Regions from separate parts of the Thioclava sp. IC9 genome, predicted to be linked through region 2. Evidence: riboswitches for the same ligand, from Rfam matches in the RefSeq annotation. Region 2 holds a riboswitch; the other holds the start of a gene.
The links. A riboswitch is a leader RNA that binds a small molecule or an ion and turns the genes downstream of it on or off. The one in region 2 is predicted to bind cobalamin.
Positions count from the first base shown of each region.

Region 1: linked by a shared signal. The riboswitch ahead of B6V76_RS00830 (TonB-dependent receptor) and the one ahead of B6V76_RS03880 (hypothetical protein) in region 2 are both predicted to bind cobalamin.

Region 1 covers NZ_NBNX01000001.1:188,739-199,775, forward strand. Annotated here, with positions in the region: gene B6V76_RS00795 (ABC-F family ATP-binding cassette domain-containing protein) at 1-448, opposite strand, end outside; gene ndk (nucleoside-diphosphate kinase) at 720-1,142, shown strand; gene B6V76_RS00805 (TfoX/Sxy family DNA transformation protein) at 1,144-1,503, opposite strand; gene B6V76_RS00810 (Rrf2 family transcriptional regulator) at 2,078-2,557, opposite strand; gene speB (agmatinase) at 2,950-3,921, shown strand; gene B6V76_RS00820 (DUF1499 domain-containing protein) at 3,918-4,343, shown strand; gene B6V76_RS00825 (DUF475 domain-containing protein) at 4,498-5,544, shown strand; cobalamin riboswitch at 5,574-5,768, shown strand; gene B6V76_RS00830 (TonB-dependent receptor) at 5,906-7,720, shown strand; gene B6V76_RS00835 (ABC transporter substrate-binding protein) at 7,824-8,573, shown strand; gene B6V76_RS00840 (iron ABC transporter permease) at 8,570-9,553, shown strand; gene B6V76_RS00845 (ABC transporter ATP-binding protein) at 9,553-10,299, shown strand; gene B6V76_RS00850 (cobalamin-binding protein) at 10,299-11,037, shown strand, end outside.
Region 2 covers NZ_NBNX01000001.1:839,969-851,005, reverse strand. Annotated here, with positions in the region: gene B6V76_RS03885 (homocysteine S-methyltransferase family protein) at 5-1,054, opposite strand; gene B6V76_RS03880 (hypothetical protein) at 1,185-1,490, opposite strand; cobalamin riboswitch at 1,614-1,817, opposite strand; gene ppsA (phosphoenolpyruvate synthase) at 1,967-4,354, shown strand; gene B6V76_RS03870 (ATP-binding cassette domain-containing protein) at 4,379-5,497, opposite strand; gene B6V76_RS03865 (carbohydrate ABC transporter permease) at 5,500-6,393, opposite strand; gene B6V76_RS03860 (sugar ABC transporter permease) at 6,390-7,271, opposite strand; gene B6V76_RS03855 (ABC transporter substrate-binding protein) at 7,301-8,560, opposite strand; gene B6V76_RS03850 (cation-transporting P-type ATPase) at 8,782-11,037, shown strand, end outside.

The DNA.
Region 1 (11,037 bases), 650 kb from region 2:
CGCCCGAGAAATCCGAACAGGGGCGCTTCTGCGCCTCCATGTCGAAGCCGAGCCCCTTCAGGATGGCGGAGGCCCGCGCCTCGCCCGACCATGCGTCGGTATCAGCGAGCCGCGCATGCACTTCGGCGATGCGATGCGGATCGGTCGCCGTCTCGGCCTCGGCTAGAAGACTGGCACGTTCCTCATCGGCGGCCAGCACGGTGTCGAGCAGCGAGGTCGAAGAAGACGGCACCTCCTGCGCGACGCCGCCGACGCGGGCGCGCGAGGGCAGGGCGATCTCGCCGCCATCCAGCGTCAGCTCGCCCCGGATCAGCCTAAACAGCGTGGTCTTGCCCGCGCCGTTGGGGCCGACGAGGCCGACCTTGTGGCCTTCGGGGATCGTAGCGGAGGCGTTCGCAAAGAGCGGACGGCCTTCGATCGAAAAAGAGATATCGGAGATGCGCAACATGGGGCCTGACTTGGCGCAGGGGCGCGCGACAGTCAATCGCTGCTGCGCGCCGCGCCCCTTCGGCTTGGCAAAAAATATCCCCGCCGGAGGCGTCCTTCGGCGCGTGACGCCCGGCGGCCCGCCGGTCTGCCTTGACCAAACGGTCACGAAACCGCGCTAGACTCGCCCCGGGCCCGCCCATGAGGGCTTTTCAAGCCAGCCCCTGCATGATAGCAGGCGCGGGATATTTCGGACCGGCTTTCCGGCCGCGAACACAAGGAAAGGGTCACACATGGCCATCGAACGCACGCTGAGCATCATCAAACCCGACGCGACCAAGCGCAACCTCACTGGCAAGATCAATGCCAAGTTCGAGGAAGCGGGTCTGCGCATCGTCGCGCAAAAGCGCATCCAGCTGACCATGGAACAGGCCGGCAAGTTCTATGAAGTGCACAAAGAGCGCCCCTTCTACGGCGAACTGTGCGAATTCATGGCGTCCGAGCCGGTCGTCGTTCAGGTCCTCGAAGGGGAAGGCGCGATCGCCAAGAACCGCGAAGTGATGGGCGCGACCAACCCGGCGGAAGCCGACGAGGGCACCATCCGCAAGGAATACGCGCTCTCCGTGGGTGAGAACTCGGTGCACGGCTCCGACGCTCCGGAAACCGCTGCGGAAGAAATCTCGTTCTTCTTCTCGGGTCTCGAGATCGTCGGCTGATCTAGCGTTTCGCGATCAGACCAATTTCCGAGAGGGCCGCGTCCAGCCGGGCGCGGCCCTTTTCTTTTGCGGAAGGCGCGGAGCTGTCCTCCGCTGCGATCCGCGCCTTGAGCGCGTCGAATTTCTTGCGGAATGCGGCCTTCTCCGCCCCGCGGCAGTCGTTCCACGGCCGACCCTGCAGCGCCATGTGCAGTGCGTAGTAACCGATGAAATGGGCGGGGTTCCCGGCCTCGATCCAGGCGGCATAGGCGGCGTCCGCTCCGATCTCGCGCAGGTCTTCCGCCGAGGTGATCCCGGCGCGCATGAAACCTTCGGCGGTGGCGGGGCCGATCCCCTTGATGGAGGTGAGAGAGGTGCTCATCGTGCCGGACGGTCCTTCGGGCCGCGCGGCAAGGGCAGCGCGACGGTTTGGCGGATCATCGCAGTCTGAAGCTGGACTTCGCGCCACGCAAGAGCAGCGCGAAGGAGAGATCGAATGGCGGGCGGCGCAAAAACCGGCGATGGATGAAGATGCCGGTTGCGGGGCCTGCCTGCGCCGCTATCATCGCGGCGCGAGAGAGGGCGTCAGATGGACGCCCAATCGTCGAATACGGTGCCGTTCTGTTGGGTCGTATTGCCCGTTTGGCCTTGTTGCTGGCCAGGACGGTTCGTGCCGCCTTGCTGTTGCTGGCCTGATTGATTGCCCGATTGCTGTTGCATGACCTAAGCCTTGTGATGAGTCGCGTTCTAGCGGGGTCTTCCCGTTGCTGCGACAAGTAGCCACAGGCTCTCGCCGAGAAAAGGGTCGGTCAAGCGAAACTGATTTTTGGTCGCATTGGCGTGAGCGACCGTCATGAAACTGTGACGTCGCCGACACGAAAGCGCGGATTTTGGCGCGAGTGCGTCAAGAATTCGGACCTATCGTGGCCGCCTGCGCGGAGCCTTGTTTCAAAGGGCTATCGCGCAGCTCGCGCCGCCGTGCAGATCGGGATGGGTTGCAGGCCGGGCAGGCTGAGCATCGCCTCCAGCGCGGTGTTGTTCTCGACCAGATCGGCGATGGTCTTGCGGTCGAGCGTTCCGTAAAACGCCTCGAGCGCCTCGCTCAGCGCATCGCGGAACAGGCAGGCGTCGCGCAGCGGGCAGGTGTTGGTCTCGGTGTCGAAACATTCCGCGAAAGGCAGGCGGGCCTCGAAGGCGCGCAGCACGTTGCCGACGCCGATCTGTTCGGGTGGGCGCGCAAGTTTCATGCCACCGGCGCGGCCGCGCAGGGTGGTGATGAAATCCTCATGCGCAAGGGTGTTGATCACCTGCGCCAGATGGTTCTCGGACGCATTGCAGGCTTCCGCGATCTCGTGCTTGCGCACGGTGCGGTCCGGATTGACCGCACAGAACATCAGCACACGCATCGCGAGATTGGTTCGAGTGGTCAAACGCATCGTAACTCCTCCAGCTCACGCGGCGGTGATATAGATAAGTTTGCCTCGCAAGTTTGACCTATGTCACATTCATTGGAAATTTTCGCGCCGAGGCGAGATTTTGCCGCGCCGTTGTCACGCGGGCCAATATCGGTTGGGTGAAGCGGGGCTGCCGGGCCGGCGCGGCGGGCGCGCCCATTCGATGAAGTCGCGGCACACGGTGGCGTGAGCGAATGAGAGCTTCGGTCGTCTGCGCCCAGTTCGCGCGGTTGCGGGCGCTGCCCGGCCCGGATCGCCCCAGGCGGGCCCTTGTCGGAGTGCGCGGGTTCGGACACGTCCCTCGTCGCCTTGCGGGGCAACTTGACCTCCTGCGAGGGCTGGCGCAGATTTCGCGGGCGAAAGGGAGGGCGACCATGGCTCTGGAAGATGCGAAAACCCAAGTGGATCAGGCCTTTACGCGCGCAGATGCGCGCGGTCTGAGCTTCGAGAATACCTTCGGTGGCGCGACCAGCTTCCTGCGGCGGCGCTACACGAAAGACCTCGCAGGCGCGCAGATCGCCGTGAACGGCATCCCCTTCGATCAGGCGGTGACCAACCGCCCCGGCACGCGGTTCGGGCCGCGCGCGATCCGCGAAGCCTCGACGCTGCAGGCTTTCGATGCGCCCTATGGCTGGGGCTATGACCCGCTCTCCGAGCTGGCGATCGTCGATTACGGTGACATGCCCTTCGACTATGCCAATGTGCCCGAGGTACCGGGCCGGATCGAGGCGCATCTCGGCGCGATCTTCGGGGCGGGTGTGGTGCCGATCACGCTCGGCGGCGATCACTTCATCACGCTTCCGATCCTGCGCGCGGCAGTCGCCGCGCAAGGCGAGATCGCGCTGATCCAGATCGACGCCCATTCCGACACATGGGCCGATGACGACATGGACCGGATCGACCATGGCACTTTCCTCTACAAGGCGATCAAGTCGGGCGTCGTGCGGGCGGAGAATGTGGTCTCGGTCGGCATCCGCACCGACAATCCCGATACGCTGGGCGTGAACATCGTGGATGCGCCGAGCGTGCATCGCGAAGGGATCGGTCCCACGCTCGAACGCATCCGCGCGGTTGTGGGTGATAGACCCTGCTACCTCACCTTCGACATCGACGGTCTGGACCCGGCCTTCGCGCCCGGCACCGGTACGCCTGTCTGGGGCGGTCTGGCGAGCTGGCAGGCGGCAGAGCTGTTGCGCGGGCTGAAGGGCATCAACCTGATCGGCGGCGACGTGGTCGAGGTCTCTCCGCCCTACGATCCGACCGGGGTGACGGCGATCGCCGGGGCCCATGTCGCGACCGAGCTGATCGCCCTTGCGGGCTGGGCGATGCGGGAGAGGGCGGCATGAAACGGGCCGTGACGATCCTCGCGCTCGGGCTCGCCGTCGTGGTGGCGGCCGACGGGTGGGTGCGCCTCGCCCCGATTGATCCGGCGCGCTTCGATGTCGACGGGCTGGCGAAAGCGCCCGGTGACCACCCGGAGACAGGCGGGTTTCAGGCCGTGCGCGACGTCTCCGATCCGCCGGCGCAGATGGCCGCGCTCGACAAGATCATCCGGGGCACCGCGCGCACCAAGCGCGTCGCGGGCAGCGCCGACGAGGGCTACGCGGCCTATGTGACGCGTTCGGCCGTCTGGGGCTTTCCCGATGTCACCACGCTCTGGGTCGAAGGCGATACGCTGCAGATCCGCGGGCACCTCGTCTACGGGAAATCCGATCTCGGGGTGAATGAGGCGCGGATCAAGGGCTGGCTCGACGAGGTCGGGCTCTAGCGGGCGCGACCCGCCGTGCGCAGGGTATCTTGCGCCGCGTTTTTCCGCCCACCCGCCCCACGCCGTAGGGGCACACAGACCAACTCTGACAGTGCGCTCCCTTGCGAAGACAGGGGGCGAAGCCTAAGTGAGGCCTCATGCAGCCGGAGCCAGCATGACCATCATGTATCGTTATTTTTCCTGGGCCATCGCCGTCACGGTGGCAGGGCTGGTCGGGTCCTTCGCGCTGGGGTTCGCCCAGACCGGAGGGCTTGGCGGCGCGGTCTCTTTCCTGATGATCACTGCCGTGCTGGCCGTGCTGGAAATCTCGCTGAGCTTCGACAACGCCATCGTCAACGCCAACAAGCTGCACCAGATGACGCCGAAATGGCAGCGTCGTTTCCTGACATGGGGCATCCTGATCGCGGTGTTCGGGATGCGTATCCTCTTCCCGCTTCTGATCGTCGTGATCGCCGCCGGCATCGGACCGTGGGATGCGGTTCTTCTGGCTGCGAAACACCCGGCCGAATATGCCGAGATCATCGAGGACGCGCATCTGTCGATCGCGGGCTTCGGTGGCGCCTTCCTGATGATGGTCGCGCTCACCTATTTCATCGACGAGGGCAAGGAGGTCGACTGGATCCGCGCGCTGGAGCGCCGGTTGCGCGCGCTCGCGTCGATCCGAGGTCTGGAGATCGGCTTCGTGCTGGTCGTCGTTCTGCTTTTCACCTGGATTCTGCCGGAGGGGCGCGAGGACGAGTTCCTCTTCGCCTCCATCTGCGGCCTTGCGACCTTTCTCGGCGTCGAGGTGCTCAGCCACGTGCTCGACCGGACGAATATCGCCGCCGAGACGGCCAAGGCGGGCCTCGGCGCGTTTCTCTATCTCGAAGTGCTCGATGCGTCCTTCAGTTTCGACGGGGTGATCGGGGCCTTCGCGCTGACCCAGAACCTGTTCCTGATCGCGATCGGTCTGGGGATCGGTGCGATGTATGTGCGCTCGATGACCCTGATGCTGGTGGAGCGCAACACGCTCAGCGAATTCCGCTATCTCGAGAACGGCGCCTTCTGGTCGATCCTGATCCTCTCCGTCGTCATGTTCGCGCAGACGCTGGTGGAAGTGCCCGAGGTGATCACCGGCCTGATCGGGGCCGGGCTCATCGGTCTCGCGCTGCTATCCTCGATCCGGTTCAACCGGCGCTGCCGGCGCGCCGTGGAAAGCTGAAATATTCTTGACTCAGTGCGGCGCGCGCGGCACAGCAGGGGCACTTCGGTTCCGCGAAAGCGGATGAAAAGGGAACCCGGTGCGATGCGTGCATTCATTCCGGGGCTGCCCCCGCAACTGTGAGCGGCGAGTGACGGCTGACTGAGCCACTGGGGAGACCCGGGAAGGCCAGCCGGAACCAGGACCCGCGAGCCAGGAGACCTGCCGAGGCGCTCATCCTTTCTGCCTGTGCGGGGCGCGCAGCGGAGGCGGTCTTCCGTCAGTGGTGACATTTTTCACCGTCGGCGGAAATTCCAAATTTCCAAAGACTTGCAATGCGAAGTTCACGCGACCGCAGAGTCGCGGCACGAGGGAATTGGATATGATCCGCACCCGTTTGACCGTGGGCCTGATGCTCACCACAGCGCTGGCAGGCCCCGCGCTCGCGCAAGATGCGCAACCTTACCAACTCGATGAGATCGTGATCTATCACGGCGCGCTCGAGCCGCAATCGTCGGACAAGACCGCGCAGGCGGTCACCGTGCTGTCGCGCAAGGAGCTGGAGCGTTCGGGCCAGACCCGTCTCGCCAACCTGATCGCGCAGTCGCCGGGCGTCGGCATCCTGTCGCGCGGGCCGATGGGCGCGCAGACCGGCTTCACCATTCGCGGCGTGTCGCAGAATTACGTGAAGGTCATGGTGGACGGGATCGACGTCTCCGATCCGTCGGCGACGCAGGTGCTGCCCGACCTGGGCCGGTTCAACACGTTCAACTACGACCGGGTCGAGATCATGCGCGGCTCGCAATCGGCGGTCTATGGCGGGCAGGCGGTCGCCGGGGTCATCAACCTCGACACGCCGCGCCCGACCGAGGATGGCGTGAGCCAAAGCGTCAAGCTCGAGCTCGGCTCCTACCACACCGCGAATGCGGCCTATAATTTCGGCTGGAAGAAGGGCGATGACGAACTCGCGATTCAGCTGTCGAAAATTTACACTGCAGGCTTCTCGGCCGCCGACAAGAAGAACGGCAATACCGAGAAGGACGGCTACCGCGCCGACCGTGTCAGCCTGCGCGCGCAGAAGCGCATCTCCGACAATCTGCTGATCGGCTTCAACGGGTTCGCGCAGAACGATCGGGGCGAGTTCGATAACGGCTTCGGCCCGCTGCCCACGGACAGTAACGATTATACCATCCATAAGGAACGTGGCGGGCGGCTCTTCGCGAAATTCGCGACCGGCCCGCTCGATCACGAGCTCGGTCTGACCTATTACACGACCTCGCGCTGGTATCCGGTCTATGACTATGGCTACGAGGGCAAGCGCCGCAAACTCGACTGGAAAGCCTCGACCGATCTCGGGCCGGGGCGGCTGACCTTCGGGGCGGATCGCACGCTGGAAACCTATACAGGCACCTATGTCTCGGGCCACGTCCTCACGGCGGATACGGGTATCTTCGGTGAATATGCTTTCTCGCCGATGGACGGGGTGAACGTGACCGCCTCCGCGCGCCACGACGATCACTCGGATTTCGGCGGCAACACCACGGGTCGTCTGGGCGTGACGTGGCAGGCCGACGCCGCGACGCTCTACCGGGCGTCGATCGGCAATGGCTTCCGCGCGCCGTCGGGTTATGAACTCTATGACGGCTACGTGGGCAATCCCGACCTCAAGCCCGAGAAATCGCTGAGCTACGATCTCGGCGTCGAGCGTGACTTCGGTGCGCATAAGCTGACCGCGACGCTGTTCCATATCGATGTGAAGGACCTGATCGACTACGACGGCACCTACTACCAGACCTCGGGCACCGCGAAGCGGCAGGGGTTGGAGCTGGGGCTGAAAGGGCCGATCACCAGCAAGATCAACTACAGCCTCGGCTACACCTATCTCGACTGGAAGAACCCCGACGGGCTGTCGTCGGGATCGACGTGGAACTCGGCCTTCGGGCGTCATACGTTGACCGCGGGCATCGACGCGCAGGTGACCGACAAGATCACGCTCGCCGCCGATATGCGTGTGGTCACCGATCGTCAGAGCCAGCCCGATTACGGCCTGCTGAACGCGCAGATGACCTACGATCTGGGCAACGAGAAGGAGGCCTATCTGCGCATCGAGAACCTGACCGACACCGATTACCAGCTCTGGCCGGGCTACGGCACCTCGGGTCGCGCCGCCTATGTGGGGCTGCGTGCGCGGTTCTGATCTGAAAGGGGCGGTTTGCGCCGCCCTTTTCGCCGCCTTGGCGGCGACCTCCTCCGCATGGGCGGAAGAGCCTGCGGGAGATGTGCCGCGGCGGGTCGTCTCCATGAACCTCTGCACCGATCAGCTGGCGCTGGCGCTGGCCGATCCGTCGCAGATCGTCTCGGTCAGCCATTTCGCGACCGACCCGTCGATGTCGGTGCACTGGAAACAGGCTGAAGACCTTCCCGTAAACTTCGGGCGCGCCGAGGAAATCTCGATTCTCCATCCCGATCTCGTGCTGGCCGATACCTGGTCGAACCCCGACACGATCCGCATGTTGCGCACACTCGGGATCCGGGTCGAGCAACTGCCGCCCGGCACCTCGCTGCCCGAGATCCGCGGCCGGATCGAGACGATGGGCAAGCTTCTTGGCCATCCCGGTCGCGCGGCGAAGATGCTCGCGGATTTCGATGCGCGGCTGGCGGCGATCCAGACACCCGCGCCGGGGCTGAAAGCTGCGATCATCGGGCCCTCGGGCTATGGCTACGGGCCGCGGACCCTTGAAGGGCAAATCCTTGAAATGGCAGGGTTTCAGAACGTCGTCAGCGGGCCGGGGCTCGACTGGGGCGGACGGTTGCCGTTGGAAGATCTGGTGATGGATCGCCCCGATCTGGTGGTCGTGGGGGGCTCGCAAGGCGGCACCGGCACGAGCCGCGCGCAGGAGGTACTGGCGCACCCGGTGCTGCGCGATCTTCCGGTCGTGCGGGGCCTGCGCGATGCGAGCTGGACCTGCGGCGCACCGGCGATGCTGAATGCGGTAGGGCAACTGGCGACGCTTGGGCGCAAGATCGAGAAAGAGAAGTTAACGCAATGAGTTATCGCGCGATCCTCATTTTCCTCTCAGCCTTCTGCGCGGTGCTTTTCGCAGCGTCGCTGCTGATCGGACCGTCGGGGATTTCGCCGCTCGACGGGATATCCGCGCTCATTTCCGGCGATGGCGCGGCGGGCTTGGTGATGCGCGAGCTGCGCCTGCCGCGCGCGATCCTCGGTATCGGCGTTGGCGCCGCGCTGGGGCTGTCGGGCGCCGCGATGCAGGGCTTCCTGCGCAATCCGCTGGCCGAGCCTGGGCTGATCGGCACCTCTGCCGGAGCGGCGCTTGGCGCGGTCATCGCGATCCAGACCGGGCTCTACGCGCTCTTCGCCCTGGCCCTGCCGCTCGCCGCGCTGGCGGGCGCGGGCGTGGCCGTCGCGCTGATCTTGGTCCTTGCCGGGCGCGAGGGCCGGGCGCTGGTGCTGATCCTTGCAGGCATCGCCGTCTCCGCGCTGGCGGCGGCGGCGACCGCGCTGGTGCTGAACCTCGCTCCGTCGCCCTATGCCGCGGCCGAGATCGTGTTCTGGATGATGGGCTCGCTTGCCGATCGGTCGATGACCCATGTCGCCCTGGCACTGCCGTTCCTGATCGTGGGCGCTTTGATCCTGCTGCGCGCAGGGGCCGGGCTGGATGCGCTGAGCCTTGGGGAGGATGCTGCAGCTTCGCTTGGTATCTCTTTGAAAAAACTGAGGCTTCAGGTCGTCTTCGGGACCGCGCTCATGGTCGGTGCGGCCACGGCGGTCGCAGGTGCGATCGGCTTCGTCGGCCTCGTCGTGCCGCATCTGCTGCGCAAATCCGTGGGCGCGCGGCCCTCACGGCTGCTTCCGGCTTCGGCGCTTGGCGGGGCGGCGATGCTGACGCTGGCCGATATCGCGACGCGGGTGATCGCGCCTGAGCGCGACCTGAAACTGGGGGTGCTGACCGCGCTGGTCGGCGCGCCGTTCTTCCTGTCGATGATCCGCAAGATGGGGCGCGAGGGCTGATGCTGGAGCTGGAAAACCTGACCGTTCTGCGGGGCGAATGCCCGGTCGTCGATCACGTCTCGGCGCAGGTCGCGCCGGGCGAGCTGATCGGGCTGATCGGGCCCAACGGCGCGGGCAAGACCTCGCTGCTGCGCGGTGCGATGGGGCTCTTGTCGCATCGCGGGGACAGCTCGCTGTCGGCGCTCGATCCGATGGCGCGGGCGCGGGCGGCGGCGTGGCTGCCGCAGGCGCGCGAAATCGCCTGGGGGCTGTCGGTTGCCGATCTCGTCGCGCTGGGGCGGTTGCCGCATGGCCGCGATCAGGCGACGCGCGGGGCGGCGGCGGTGGAAGAAGCGCTGCGCCGGATGGGGCTCGACACTTACCGAGACCGCGCCGCCACGCAGCTCTCGGGCGGCGAGCAGGCGCGGGTGCTGATCGCCCGGGCGCTCGCGCAGGAAAGCCCGCTGATCCTCGCAGACGAGCCCATTGCCGGGCTCGATCCGGCGGCGCAGATCGCGACGATGCAGGTCTTCAGCGCCCACGTGCAGGCGGGCGGCGCGGTCGTCACCTCGCTGCATGATCTGGGGCTGGCCGCGCGCCATTGCACCCGGCTTTGGGTGATGGATCGCGGGCGGCTTGTGGCGGATGGACCGGCCGGCGAGGTCCTGACCGAGACGCTTCTGGCGCAGGTGTTTCACATCCGCGCGCACTTTAAAATCACGTCGGAAGGCCCTGTTTTTCAACCACTTTCCACATTGGGGATCTGATGGCATTTCCTCCTGAACGCATCGTCTGTCTGACCGAGGAAACGGTCGAGACGCTCTACCTTCTGGGCGAGGACGCGCGCATCGTCGGCGTCTCGGGCTACGCGGTGCGGCCCAAACGGGTACGGCAGGAAAAACCGCGCGTCTCCGCCTTCATCTCCGCCGATCTACCGAAGATCCTTGCGCTGGAGCCGGACCTCGTCCTGACGTTCTCCGACCTTCAGGCCGACATCGTCGCGGGGCTGGTGCGCGAGGGCGTGGCCGTGCACGCGTTCAACCAGCGCTCGGTCGCGGGAATCCTCGACATGATCTGCACGTTGGGCGCGCTGGTGGGCTGCACCGAGCGGGCGGAACTGCTGGCCGCGGGCTACGAGACGCGTCTGGCGGAGGTCGCCGCAAAGCCGCGCCCGAGCCGTCCGCGCGTCTGGTTCGAGGAATGGAACGAGCCGCTGATCTCCGCCGTCGGCTGGGTGTCGGAGCTGATCGAGATCGCGGGTGGGCGCGATGTCTTCGCCGAGCTGGCGAAAGAGGGCAAAGCCAAGGATCGCATCGTCGCTCCCGAACAAGTGATCGCAGCCGCGCCCGAGGTCATCGTGGGCTCCTGGTGCGGCAAGAAATTCCGCCCCGAGAAAGTTTCCGCAAGGCCAGGCTGGCAGGACGTTCCGGCTGTTGCGCGAAACCGGCTGCACGAGGTCAAATCGACCCTCATTCTGCAACCGGGCCCCGCCGCGCTGACCGACG
Region 2 (11,037 bases):
TGCCTCAGGCCCCGTCGCCGAGCGCCCGGATATGCGCCGGGAGGCGGTCGTTCTGGCCATACATGAAGTGGTTCTCCATGCGCTCCGAGAAGCGGCTGGCCTCGGTCTCGCGGCCCACGGCCTCGGCCATCTCGCGGATATGCATCGGGCTCGCCCCGCAGCACACGCCGAGGTAATTCACCCCGATCGCCTGCGCCTCACGCGCAAAGGCGCCGATCTCGTAGCGGTTGCAGGCCAGCGGATCGAGCGCGGTCGGAAAGGTCCGGCCATGCGGCGAGGGGCAGGTGCAGCCGTTGTGATCGGAGAGGTTGAAGAAGGTGGGCTCCTCCTTCGTGGTCCGGTAGGGCACGGGCAGGGCGCCGACATGGCAGCTCACCGCCGCGCGCACCTTGCGCAGCCACGGCATCATCGTCTGCGGCCCGCGGAAGCAGTTCAGCCCGACGACATCGGCGCCCGCCTGTTCGAGTTGCTGGCAGGTCTCGACGATGCCGACCCCGTCCATCATCTCATTGGCCGCCATCGGCGCCAGCGTCAGCACCACCGGCAGCCCCGACGCCTTCGCGGCCTCGAGCGCGCATAGCGCCTCGCCCGCGTAGTAGAAGGTCTCGCCGATGAGGATATCCGCGCCTTCCTCGACCGCCCAGCCGACCATCTCGTCGAACATCGCGCGCACCTCGGCCTGCCGCGCCGGATCGGCCGGGTCCCAGATATTCGTGTTCGAGATATTGCCCGCCATCAGGTTGCCGGTCTTGGCATCGGCGACCTCGCGGGCGATCTTCAGCGCTGCGCGGTTGAGCGGCTCCAGCAGGTCTTCCTTGCCGATCACGCGCATCTTCTCGCGGTGGCCGTTATAGGTGAAGGCCTCGACGATATCGCTGCCGGCGCGCTGGAAATCGACATGCAGATTGCGCAGCGCCTGCGGGTATTCGAGCGCCACCTCGGGCACGAATTCCCCGGCGGTCAGATAGCCGCGCCGTTCCAGTTCGAACAGAAAGCCCTCGGCGCAGATTACCGGGCGCGCGTCGAGCAGGCGGGTCAGTTTGTTGTCATTCATGGAGAGATCCTCTCAGTTCATCCATGACCATCGTTTGATGAAGCCGAGCCTCACAGGAGACGGAGTGCCGTTCCCTGCTGCAATGGTCCTCGGCCGGGCCGCTGAATGCGACCGCAAGACGAAGAACGGGTTAGAGGCCGCGCCGGGCGCGTGCCCCGCCGCGCCGCACCGGCGGGGGCATCTCGATCGGCAGGGCGAAGGGCTGCGGGGTCAGCGACTCCAGCAGGAGTTCGCAGAACACCTCCACCGCGGGCGAGATCAGGGAATGCGGATAGGCCTGCATATGGGCGACAATCGCCGCCTTCGCATAGGGCATGTCGCCCGGCAGCGTGCCAAGCCATTCCATGTAGCCAAGCGTGCCCAGCTCACGCGCCCGCAGCGGCGAGATCGGTCCTATATCGAGTTGTAAGAGTGAAAGCGTTCGTTCCAAAAGCATCGCGCCCTCCGCGCAAAAGGGCGGGATTGGTCGCGGCACGGCGATATGCGAGGTCCGATCTGGTCCATCTCTCGTCTCTCCGTCCCAGGGCACCCCGCCCGGGTTTAAGGTGACCGAGATGCGCGGCGGCGCATCCGAGATGGCAGGTCTCCTGACTCGCGGGTCGTGGCTTCACCGGACCTTCCCAACCTTTGCAGGTCAGTGGCGTTTTCGGTGGCGCTCGCCGCTTACAGTTGCGGGGGCAGTCACGGAGTTGGGCATCGCCCGCACCGTGTTCCCTTTTCAGCCGACCCTTTGGGGCCGGACACCATCCCGGATTTGATCGCAGGAAAATCCGGCGCTGTCCAGAACGGATTGGGCGGCTGGAGGGTGCGCAGGCAGAGCCCCGTCCGAAAGGCTCCGCGTTGACAGAGATCAAGGCCCCGATGCGCGCCTCGGATAGAGTGCCCGCAAGTGCAAACAGGAGAGGCGAGCCCATGACGACGAAGAAAGAAGTCATTCCTTTCGATAGCTTACGCCGCGAAGATGTCGCGCTTGTGGGCGGCAAGAACTCTTCGCTCGGCGAGATGGTGCAGGAACTTGGCGCCAAGGGTATTCAGGTCCCGCCGGGGTTCGCCACCACCGCCGACGCCTATCGGATGTTTCTTGAAGAGAACAAACTGACCGAGGCCATCGCGGGCTATCTTGCGGATTACGATGCCGACAAGATCAGCCTTCACGTCGCCGGTCAGAGCATTCGCGACACGATCGTGGCAGGCGATTGGCCTGCCTCGACCGAAGCCGCAATCCGGGAGGCGTATCGCGATCTGTCCAAGCGGGCAGGGGTGCCCGAGGTCTCCGTCGCCGTGCGCTCGAGCGCCACGGCCGAAGACCTTCCCGATGCCAGCTTCGCCGGTCAGCAGGAGACCTATCTCAACGTCTCGGGCGAGGATGAGCTTCTGACCGCCTGCCGCAAGTGCTATGCCTCGCTCTTTACCGACCGCGCGATCACCTATCGCAAGCTCAGAGGGTTCAATCACCTCGATGTCGCGCTCTCCGTCGGTGTTCAGCAGATGGTGCGCTCGGATATCGGCGGGTCGGGCGTGATGTTCTCGATCGACACGGAAACCGGCTTCGACAAGGTCGTGCTGATCAGCGCGGCCTGGGGCTTGGGCGAAAACGTCGTGCAGGGCGCGGTCACGCCCGACGAGTTTCAGGTCTACAAGCCGTTCCTCGGTAAGACGGGGATCAAACCGATCATCGAGAGGAAGCTCGGCGCGAAAGAGATCAAGATGATCTATGCCGGGCCGGACGCTCCGAACCCGGTGCGCAACGTGCCGACCTCGAAAGCCGAGCGCGGGAAGTTCGTCCTGTCGGATGACGAGGTGCTCGACCTCGCGCAGCAAGCGGCGACCATCGAAGCGCATTACGGGCAGCCGATGGACATGGAATGGGCCAAGGACGGCGTCACGGGCAAGCTTTACATCGTGCAGGCGCGCCCCGAGACGGTTCAGTCGCATGTCTCTGCAGGGTCACTGCGGCGTTACACGATCGGCGCGCACGGTCCGGTCGTCGTCAACGGTCTGTCGGTGGGCGAGCAGATCGCGACCGGGCGGGTCTGCCTGATCGAAGACGTCAAGGATATCGACGATTTCGTGGACGGCTCGATCCTTGTCACATCGACGACGGACCCCGACTGGGTACCGGTGATGAAACGGGCCTCGGCGATCATCACCGATCACGGAGGCAGAACCAGCCATGCCGCCATCGTCAGCCGCGAGTTGGGTGTTCCCGCCGTCGTCGGGTGTGGAGATGCAACCCATGTGCTGCATGACGAGCAGGAGGTGACCGTCTGCTGCGCCGAAGGGGACGAGGGTCTGGTCTATGACGGCTTTGCCGAATTCTCGGTCGAAGATCTGAACCTCGATGCGGTGCCGGAAACCAAGACCAAGGTGATGCTAAACCTCGCCAATCCGGCCATTGCCGCGCGCTGGTGGCGGTTGCCGATCGACGGTGTCGGTCTGGCGCGGATGGAATTCGTGATCTCGAACACGATCCGGGTCCACCCGATGGCGCTGCTGCATTTCTCCGACATTCAGGAGGCGGAAGTGCGGGAGGAAATCGAAACCCTCACTAGGGGATACGAGGACAAGTCCGAATATTTCGTCGATCAACTGGCGCTCGGCCTGTCTCGGATCGCCGCCGTGGCCTATCCGAACCCGATGATCCTGCGGCTGAGCGATTTCAAGACGAACGAATATGCCGACCTGCTTGGCGGGCGGCAGTTCGAGCCGGTAGAATCCAACCCGATGATCGGCTGGCGCGGGGCCTCGCGCTATTACGATCCGGCCTATGTCGACGGGTTCCGGCTGGAATGTCGGGCGATCCGTCGGCTGCGCGAAGAGGCCGGATTCGACAATGTGCTGGTGATGGTGCCGTTCTGCCGGACGCCCGAGGAAGCCGACCGCGTGCTGGCGGTGATGGCCGAGGAAGGGCTGGTGCGCGGCTCGAACGGGCTGCAAATCTACGTGATGTGCGAAGTGCCCTCGAACGTCATCCTCGCCGAAGCCTTCGCCGAGCGGTTCGACGGGTTCTCCATCGGGTCCAACGATCTGACGCAGCTGACCCTAGGGATCGATCGCGACAGCGACAGGCTCGCGACGCTCTTCGACGAACGCCATGCCGCCGTTCAGTGGATGATCCGGACGGTCATAGAGAAAGCGCATGACGTGGGCGCGAAGGTCGGTCTCTGCGGTCAGGCGCCCTCGAACTACCCGGAATTCGCCCGCACACTGGTGGAGTTCGGGATCGACTCGATCTCGGTGACGCCGGACAGCTTCCTGAAGGTGAAAGGGCATGTCGCGGAGGCCGAAGGCAAAGGGTGACCGGACGCCCGCGGGCTGCACGCGTTAGAGGCGCAGCCCGGTCCCGGCGTCGAAGACCTTGGCCTTGCCCATATCGACCTCAAAGCTGAAGGGCGCGCCCGGGGGCAGGGCGTCCTCGGGCCGGACCCGGGCGATCACCTCGGTCTCGCCCAGGGCGAAGACGATCATCGTGTCCGGTCCGGTCGGCTCGACCAGATCCACCGGACGTTCGAAGACGAAACGGTCGGCGCCGGGCAGTTCGGTCCCGGCCATGAAGATCACCTCCGGCCGAAGCCCGAGGACGACCTTTTGCCCGTCGGGGGCGGTGATCCGCTCCGCGAGCTTTTGCGACAAGGGGAACCGAAGCGCTTCTGCCGCGCCCTCCGCCACTTCGACAGATACGCCTTCCGGCTCCCCGCGGCGCAGGACACCGGGCAGCATGTTCATCGGCGGCGAGCCCATGAAGCCTGCGACGAACAGGTCCACCGGATCGTCGTAGATCGCGCCGGGCTCGGCCACCTGACGGATATGGCCGTTATCCATCACCGCGATCCGTGTCGCCAGCGTCATCGCCTCGATCTGGTCGTGGGTGACATAGACGACGGTCTTGCCGAGCCGCTGGTGCAGCTTCTTGATCTCGGTGCGCATCTCGATCCGCAGTTTGGCGTCGAGGTTCGACAGGGGCTCGTCGAACAGAAACACTTCGGGCTTGCGCACGAGCGCGCGGCCCATTGCGACTCGCTGGCGCTGGCCGCCCGAAAGCTGGCCGGGCTTGCGGTCGAGATAGGGATGGATCTGCAGAAGCGTGCTGAACTCCTCGACGGCTTTGGTCTGATCGGCGCGCGGGACGTGGCGGGTCTGCATCCCGAAGGTGATGTTCTCACGCACCGTCTTGGTCGGGTAGAGCGCATAGGACTGGAACACCATCGCGATGTCGCGGTCGCGCGGCGGGGTGTCGTCGACCCGTCGCCCCGCGATGTCGATATGGCCGTCGCTCAGCGTCTCGAGCCCGGCGATCAGGTTGAGCAGCGTCGACTTGCCGCAGCCCGAGGGCCCGACGAGGACAATGAACTCGCCCGCCTCGATCTCGAGGTCGATGCCCTTGATCACCTCGTTGGTCCCGAAGCGTTTGCGCACGCCCTGAAGGGAAATTCCCGCTGCCATCGCTACCCTTTCACCGCTCCGGCCGAGAGCCCGCGCACGAACCACGCCCCGGCCAAGACATAGACCGCCAGCGTCGGCAGGGCCGCGATGATCGCCGCGGCCATGTCGACATTGTATTCCTTCACCCCGGTCGATGTGTTCACCACGTTGTTGAGCGCCACCGTCACCGGGTTGCTGTCGCCGATCGTGAAGGCGACGCCGAACAGGAAGTCGTTCCAGATCTGGGTGAACTGCCAGATCACGGTGACGACGATCGCGGGCAGCGACATCGGCAGCACGAGCCGGAAGAAAATTCCGAAGAAACCCGCCCCGTCGACCTTCGCCGCCTGAATGATGCCGTCCGAGACCCCGATGAAGAAGTTGCGGAAGAACAGCGTCGTGAAGGCGAGGCCATAGACCGTGTGCACGAGGATCAGCCCCGGGACCGTGCCCGCAAGCCCGAGCTGGCCCAGCACCCGCGCCATCGGCAGAAGGATCACCTGAAACGGAATGAAGGCGCCGAACAGCATCAGCGCGAAGATCGTATCGGCGCCGCGAAAGCGCCACTTGGTCAGCGCATAGCCGTTGAGCGCGCCCAGTATCGTCGAGATCGCCACCGCCGGGACGGTCATCATCACCGAGTTCCAGACATAGGGCGCAAGCCCGTTGCAACGCACGCCCACGCAGGCGCTGTTCCACGCCTTCTCCCAGGCGCTGAAGTCGAGCGCCTGCGGCGGGCTGATGAGTGAGCCCTCCCTGATCTCGGCCAGCGATTTCAGCGAGGTCGATATCATCACCAGAAGCGGGATCAGGTAGTAGATGCAGAACAGCCCGAGCACCGCGAATAGCAGCGCGCGCATCAGGTTGTGATGCAGCCCCTTGCGCCGGACGATCCCGCCTGTGCTGCGTGCGCTCATCCGGCTGTCTTCCTCAGTTCCGAGTAGAGATAGGGCACGATGATCGCGATGACCGTCATAAGCATCATCGTGGCACTCGCCGCCGCTACGCCCAGCTCGCTGCGCTGAAAGGCGAAGGAATACATGAAGGTGGCGGGCATGTCGGTGGCATAGCCCGGCCCCCCGCCAGTCAGCGCGATCACCAGATCGAAGCTCTTGATCGCGAGATGGGCGAGGATGATGACGGTGGAGAGGAACACCGGTCGCAGCATCGGCAGCACGATCCCGGTATAAGTGCGCCACGGGCCCGCGCCGTCGATCGCCGCCGCTTTCAGCACCTCGTCATCGACCGAGCGGAGCCCGGCCAGAAACAGCGCCATCGCATAGCCGGAGCTTTGCCAGACGGCCGCGATCACCACCGTGTAGATCGCGTAATGCGAGTTCACCAGCCAGTCGAATCTGAAGCTCTCGAACCCGGCCTGATGCATCAACCGCTCCAGGCCGAGGCCGGGGTTCAGCATCCATTTCCAGACCGTTCCGGTGACGATGAAACTCAGCGCCATTGGGTAGAGGTAGATCGTGCGGATCACCCCCTCGATGCGCACCTTCTGGTCGAGCAGGATCGCCAGAAGGATGCCGATCGCCATCGAGATCGAGATGAACAGGCCCGAAAAGACAAACAGGTTGCGGATCGCCACGTACCAGCGCGGCGTCTGCCAGAGACGGACATATTGGCTCACCCCGTCGAATTGGTAGTCGGGCATCACCCCCGAGCGGGTCAGCGAGATATAGGCCGTCCAGCCGATGAAGCCGTAGACGAAGAACAGGCTCGCCGCGAAAAGCGGAGAGACGACAATCGCGGGCAGGCGCCTTTCCAGCGCCCGCCCGAACCTTGCCATGGGGCCCGTCCTCCCGGACATTGCAGGCCCTAGTTTTCCTGCGCGCGCTTGACCGCGGCAGCGAGTTGCTTGACCGCGTCCTCGGAACTCATGTCGGAGTTGAAGAACGCCGTCACAAGATCGAGGAACTCGCCGCGCACCGAGCGGGGCACCGCCATCTCATGCGCCATCGACGGCACCAGCGTGTCGTTCTCGATCGCGGCCAGCAGGTCTTCGTGCGAACGTTTGGCACAGGCGTCGAAATCATCGAGCGGCACGTCCGTGCGCGCCGGGATCGACCCTTTCGCGAGATTGAAGACCTTCTGGAACTCGGGCGACATGATCAACCGCGCCAGCACTTTCTGGCCCTCGATGCGGTCTTCTCCCTCCACCTTGAAGAAGGTGAAGCTGTCCGAATTCAGCACGAAGCCCTTGCCCGGCGTGGGCCAGCACAGGAAATCCTTTTCCGGAACCTTGCCCGCCGCGAGGAATTCGCCCTTGGCCCAGTCGCCCATGATCTGGAAACCGGCCTCGCCGCGCATCACCATCGCGGTCGCGAGGTTCCAGTCGCGGCCCGAGAAGTTCGGATCGACATAGCCGCGCAGCTTGCGCAGCTGATCGAAGGATTTGACCATCATGTCCGAGGTCAGGGCCTCCGGATCGAGCTCCACCAGCGCCTTGCGGTAGAAATCGGCCCCACCGATTCCCAACACCACGTCTTCGAACAGCGTCGCGTCCTGCCAAGGCTGACCGCCATGGGCGAGCGGCACGATACCCGCCGCCTGCAGCTTGTCGGCGGCTGCGTTGAACTCGTCCCAGGTCGTGGGCATGCCTTCGACGCCCGCTTTCTTCAGCGCCTCGGGGTTGGCCCAGATCCAGTCGACGCGGTGGATGTTGACCGGGGCTGCGACGTATTTGCCTTCGTATTTCATGATTTCGGCCAGCGCCGGCGGCAACACATCGTCCCAATTGCCCTCATCCGCCACGGACTGGACGTCGTTGAGCGCGCCTTGCTGGGCCCATTCCTGAATGCCGGGCCCTTTGAGCTGCACGGCGGTCGGCGGGTTTCCGGCCACGACGCGCGCCCTCAGCGCCGTCATCGCGGCATCGCCGCCACCGCCCGCGATCGGCGAGTCGATCCATTCCCCGCCCTCGGCCTCGAAGGCTTTCTTCAGTTCTCCGACGGCCTTGGCCTCGCCCCCGGAGGTCCACCAGTGCAGAACCTCGACCGTGCCATCCGCCCGCGCGGCGCTGGCCGAGAGCGCGCCAGCGACACTCACCGCCGCCATCATGGCTTTACAAATATGCATGTTTTCCTCCTCCTCCCGGTCGCGCTTGCGGTGAAATTTCGCAGCCAGACCTGCGATCTAGGCTGGGGCGACATCGGTGAACCGTCATTGACCGGGATCAACGATCCGTGATCTGGGTGCGGCCGGGGGAGCGTTCTGCGGCATTCCTACGCAAGGCGAGACGATTGCGTAGGCCGCGGAAAGGCTTACCATCGACGTGGGATCACCGAAGGCCCCCGGGAATGCAGGAAACCGACGCCGCACCAGCATTTGTCGAAACCGCCGAGGCGGTGCTGGCGCGTCTGTCTGTGCCGTTTCCGGACGGGCTGTCCGCCGAGGAGGCCGCCGCGCGCCTCGCGCGCCACGGCCCGAACGCCCTGCGCCGTCAGAAACCGCGCAGTGCGCTCAGCATCTTGCTGCATCAGTTCCAGGGGGTGATCGTCGCGCTTCTCGTTCTGGCGACGGTGTTCTCGCTGGTCATCAACGATATCGTCGAGGCGTTGGCGATACTCGTCGTGCTGCTCCTGAACGGCGCGATCGGGTTCTTCACCGAGCTGCGCGCGACCCGTTCCATGGAGGCGCTGTTCAGTGTCGCCGAGGTCCGTACCCGGGTGCGCCGGGACGGGATGCTGCGCGAAGTCGACGCCCACGATCTGGTGCCGGGCGATCTCGTGATGCTCGAGGCGGGCGACGTTGTGACCGCCGATCTGCGGCTGGTCGAAGCGTCGGGGCTTTATTGCGATGAATCCGTGCTGACGGGCGAGTCTCTTCCGGTGCGCAAGATCACCGAAGCGTTGCCCTCCGACGTCGTGTTGGGGGATCGTTCCAATATGGCGTTCAAGGGCGCGGCCGTGACGCGGGGTGCGGGGATCGGCGTGGTGGTGCGCACCGGCATGGAGACCGAGATCGGCAAGATCAGCCAGCTCGCGATGGAGGCCAGCACGGAGCCCACACCGCTCGAACACCAATTGACGCGGCTCGGGCAGCGACTTGTCTGGCTGACGATCGTCCTCGCCGTCGCGATCATCGTCACGGGGCTGGCGCAGGGCCACCCGCTCACCGGTATGATCCAGACCGGGGTCGCGCTTGCCGTGGCCGCGATCCCCGAAGGTATTCCCGTCGTTGCCACGCTGTCGCTCGCGCGTGGGATGTGGCGGATGGTGCAGCGCAACGCCCTGATCAGCCGGTTGTCCTCGGTCGAGACGCTCGGAGCGACCACGCTGATCCTGACGGACAAGACGGGGACGCTGACCGAGAACCGGATGAGCGTGGTTCAGGTCTTGCTCGACGGGGGGAGCGTGAATCTGGACGGCCCGGATAGCGGAATCGCGGACGACCGTCTGCGCGCGGCGCTGCAGATCGGCATGCTGTGCAACAATGCCGAGCTGGGGGACGGCGAGGATGGCCGGATCGGGGATCCGACCGAGCTTGCGCTACTGAGTGCAGCGCGAAAGCTAGGGGTGTCCGAAGACGGAGCGGATTCACGCCTGCTCCAGCATGCGTTCGAGACCGACAGCCTGATGATGGCGACGGTCCATGAACTTCCGCAGGGGGGTATGCTCTACGCGACAAAGGGCGCGCCCGAAGCGGTGATCGCTGCGTGCTCCGAGGTTCTGGGGCCGGAGGGTGCGCGTCCGCTGAGCGATGAGGACAAGGCAAGCTGGATCGCCCGCAACGCTGAAGCGGCGGGCGAGGGGTTGCGCGGGATAGGACTCGCTATGAAGCAGGCGGAGGGGACGGAGGAGGCCCCCTATGAAGGGCTGACGCTGGTCGGTATCGCCTGTCTCGCCGATCCCCTGCGCAAGGATGTCCCGCCCGCGATCGCGGCCTGCCAGAGCGCAGGGATACGGGTGATCATGCTGACAGGGGATCACGCCGAGACCGCCGCACGCATCGCCAGAGATGCCGGGATCAGTGAGGACGGTGTAATGGCGATCGAGGGGAGAGAGCTGACAGATCTCGATCTTGAGAGCGCCAGCGATGACACGCTCGACCGCCTGCGCAAGGCCAGCGTCTTCGCCCGCGTGGCCCCGGCGACGAAACTGGAGCTTGTCAGTTTCTACCAGCGCGAGGGGGAGACCGTCGCGATGACGGGCGACGGGGTGAATGACGCACCGGCGCTGAAGAAGGCCGATATCGGCATTGCGATGGGGCAACGCGGCACCCAAGTCGCCCGCGAGGCGGCGCATATGGTGCTCAAGGACGATGATTTCGCAACCATCGTCGAGGCGGTGCGACAGGGCAGGGTGATATTCGGCAATCTCCGAAAGTTCATCGTCTACCTGATGTCGTGCAATCTCTCGGAGATCCTCGTGGTGGGGATCGCCGTGGGGGTGGGGCTCCCCGCGCCGCTCCTGCCCCTGCAGATCCTGTTTCTCAATCTCGTCACCGATGTCTTCCCGGCGCTTGCGCTTGGGATGGGGCATGGCGACGGACACGAAATGAGCCGTCCGCCCCGCGACCGCGCGGAGCCGATCCTCGCGCGGCGCGAATGGGAA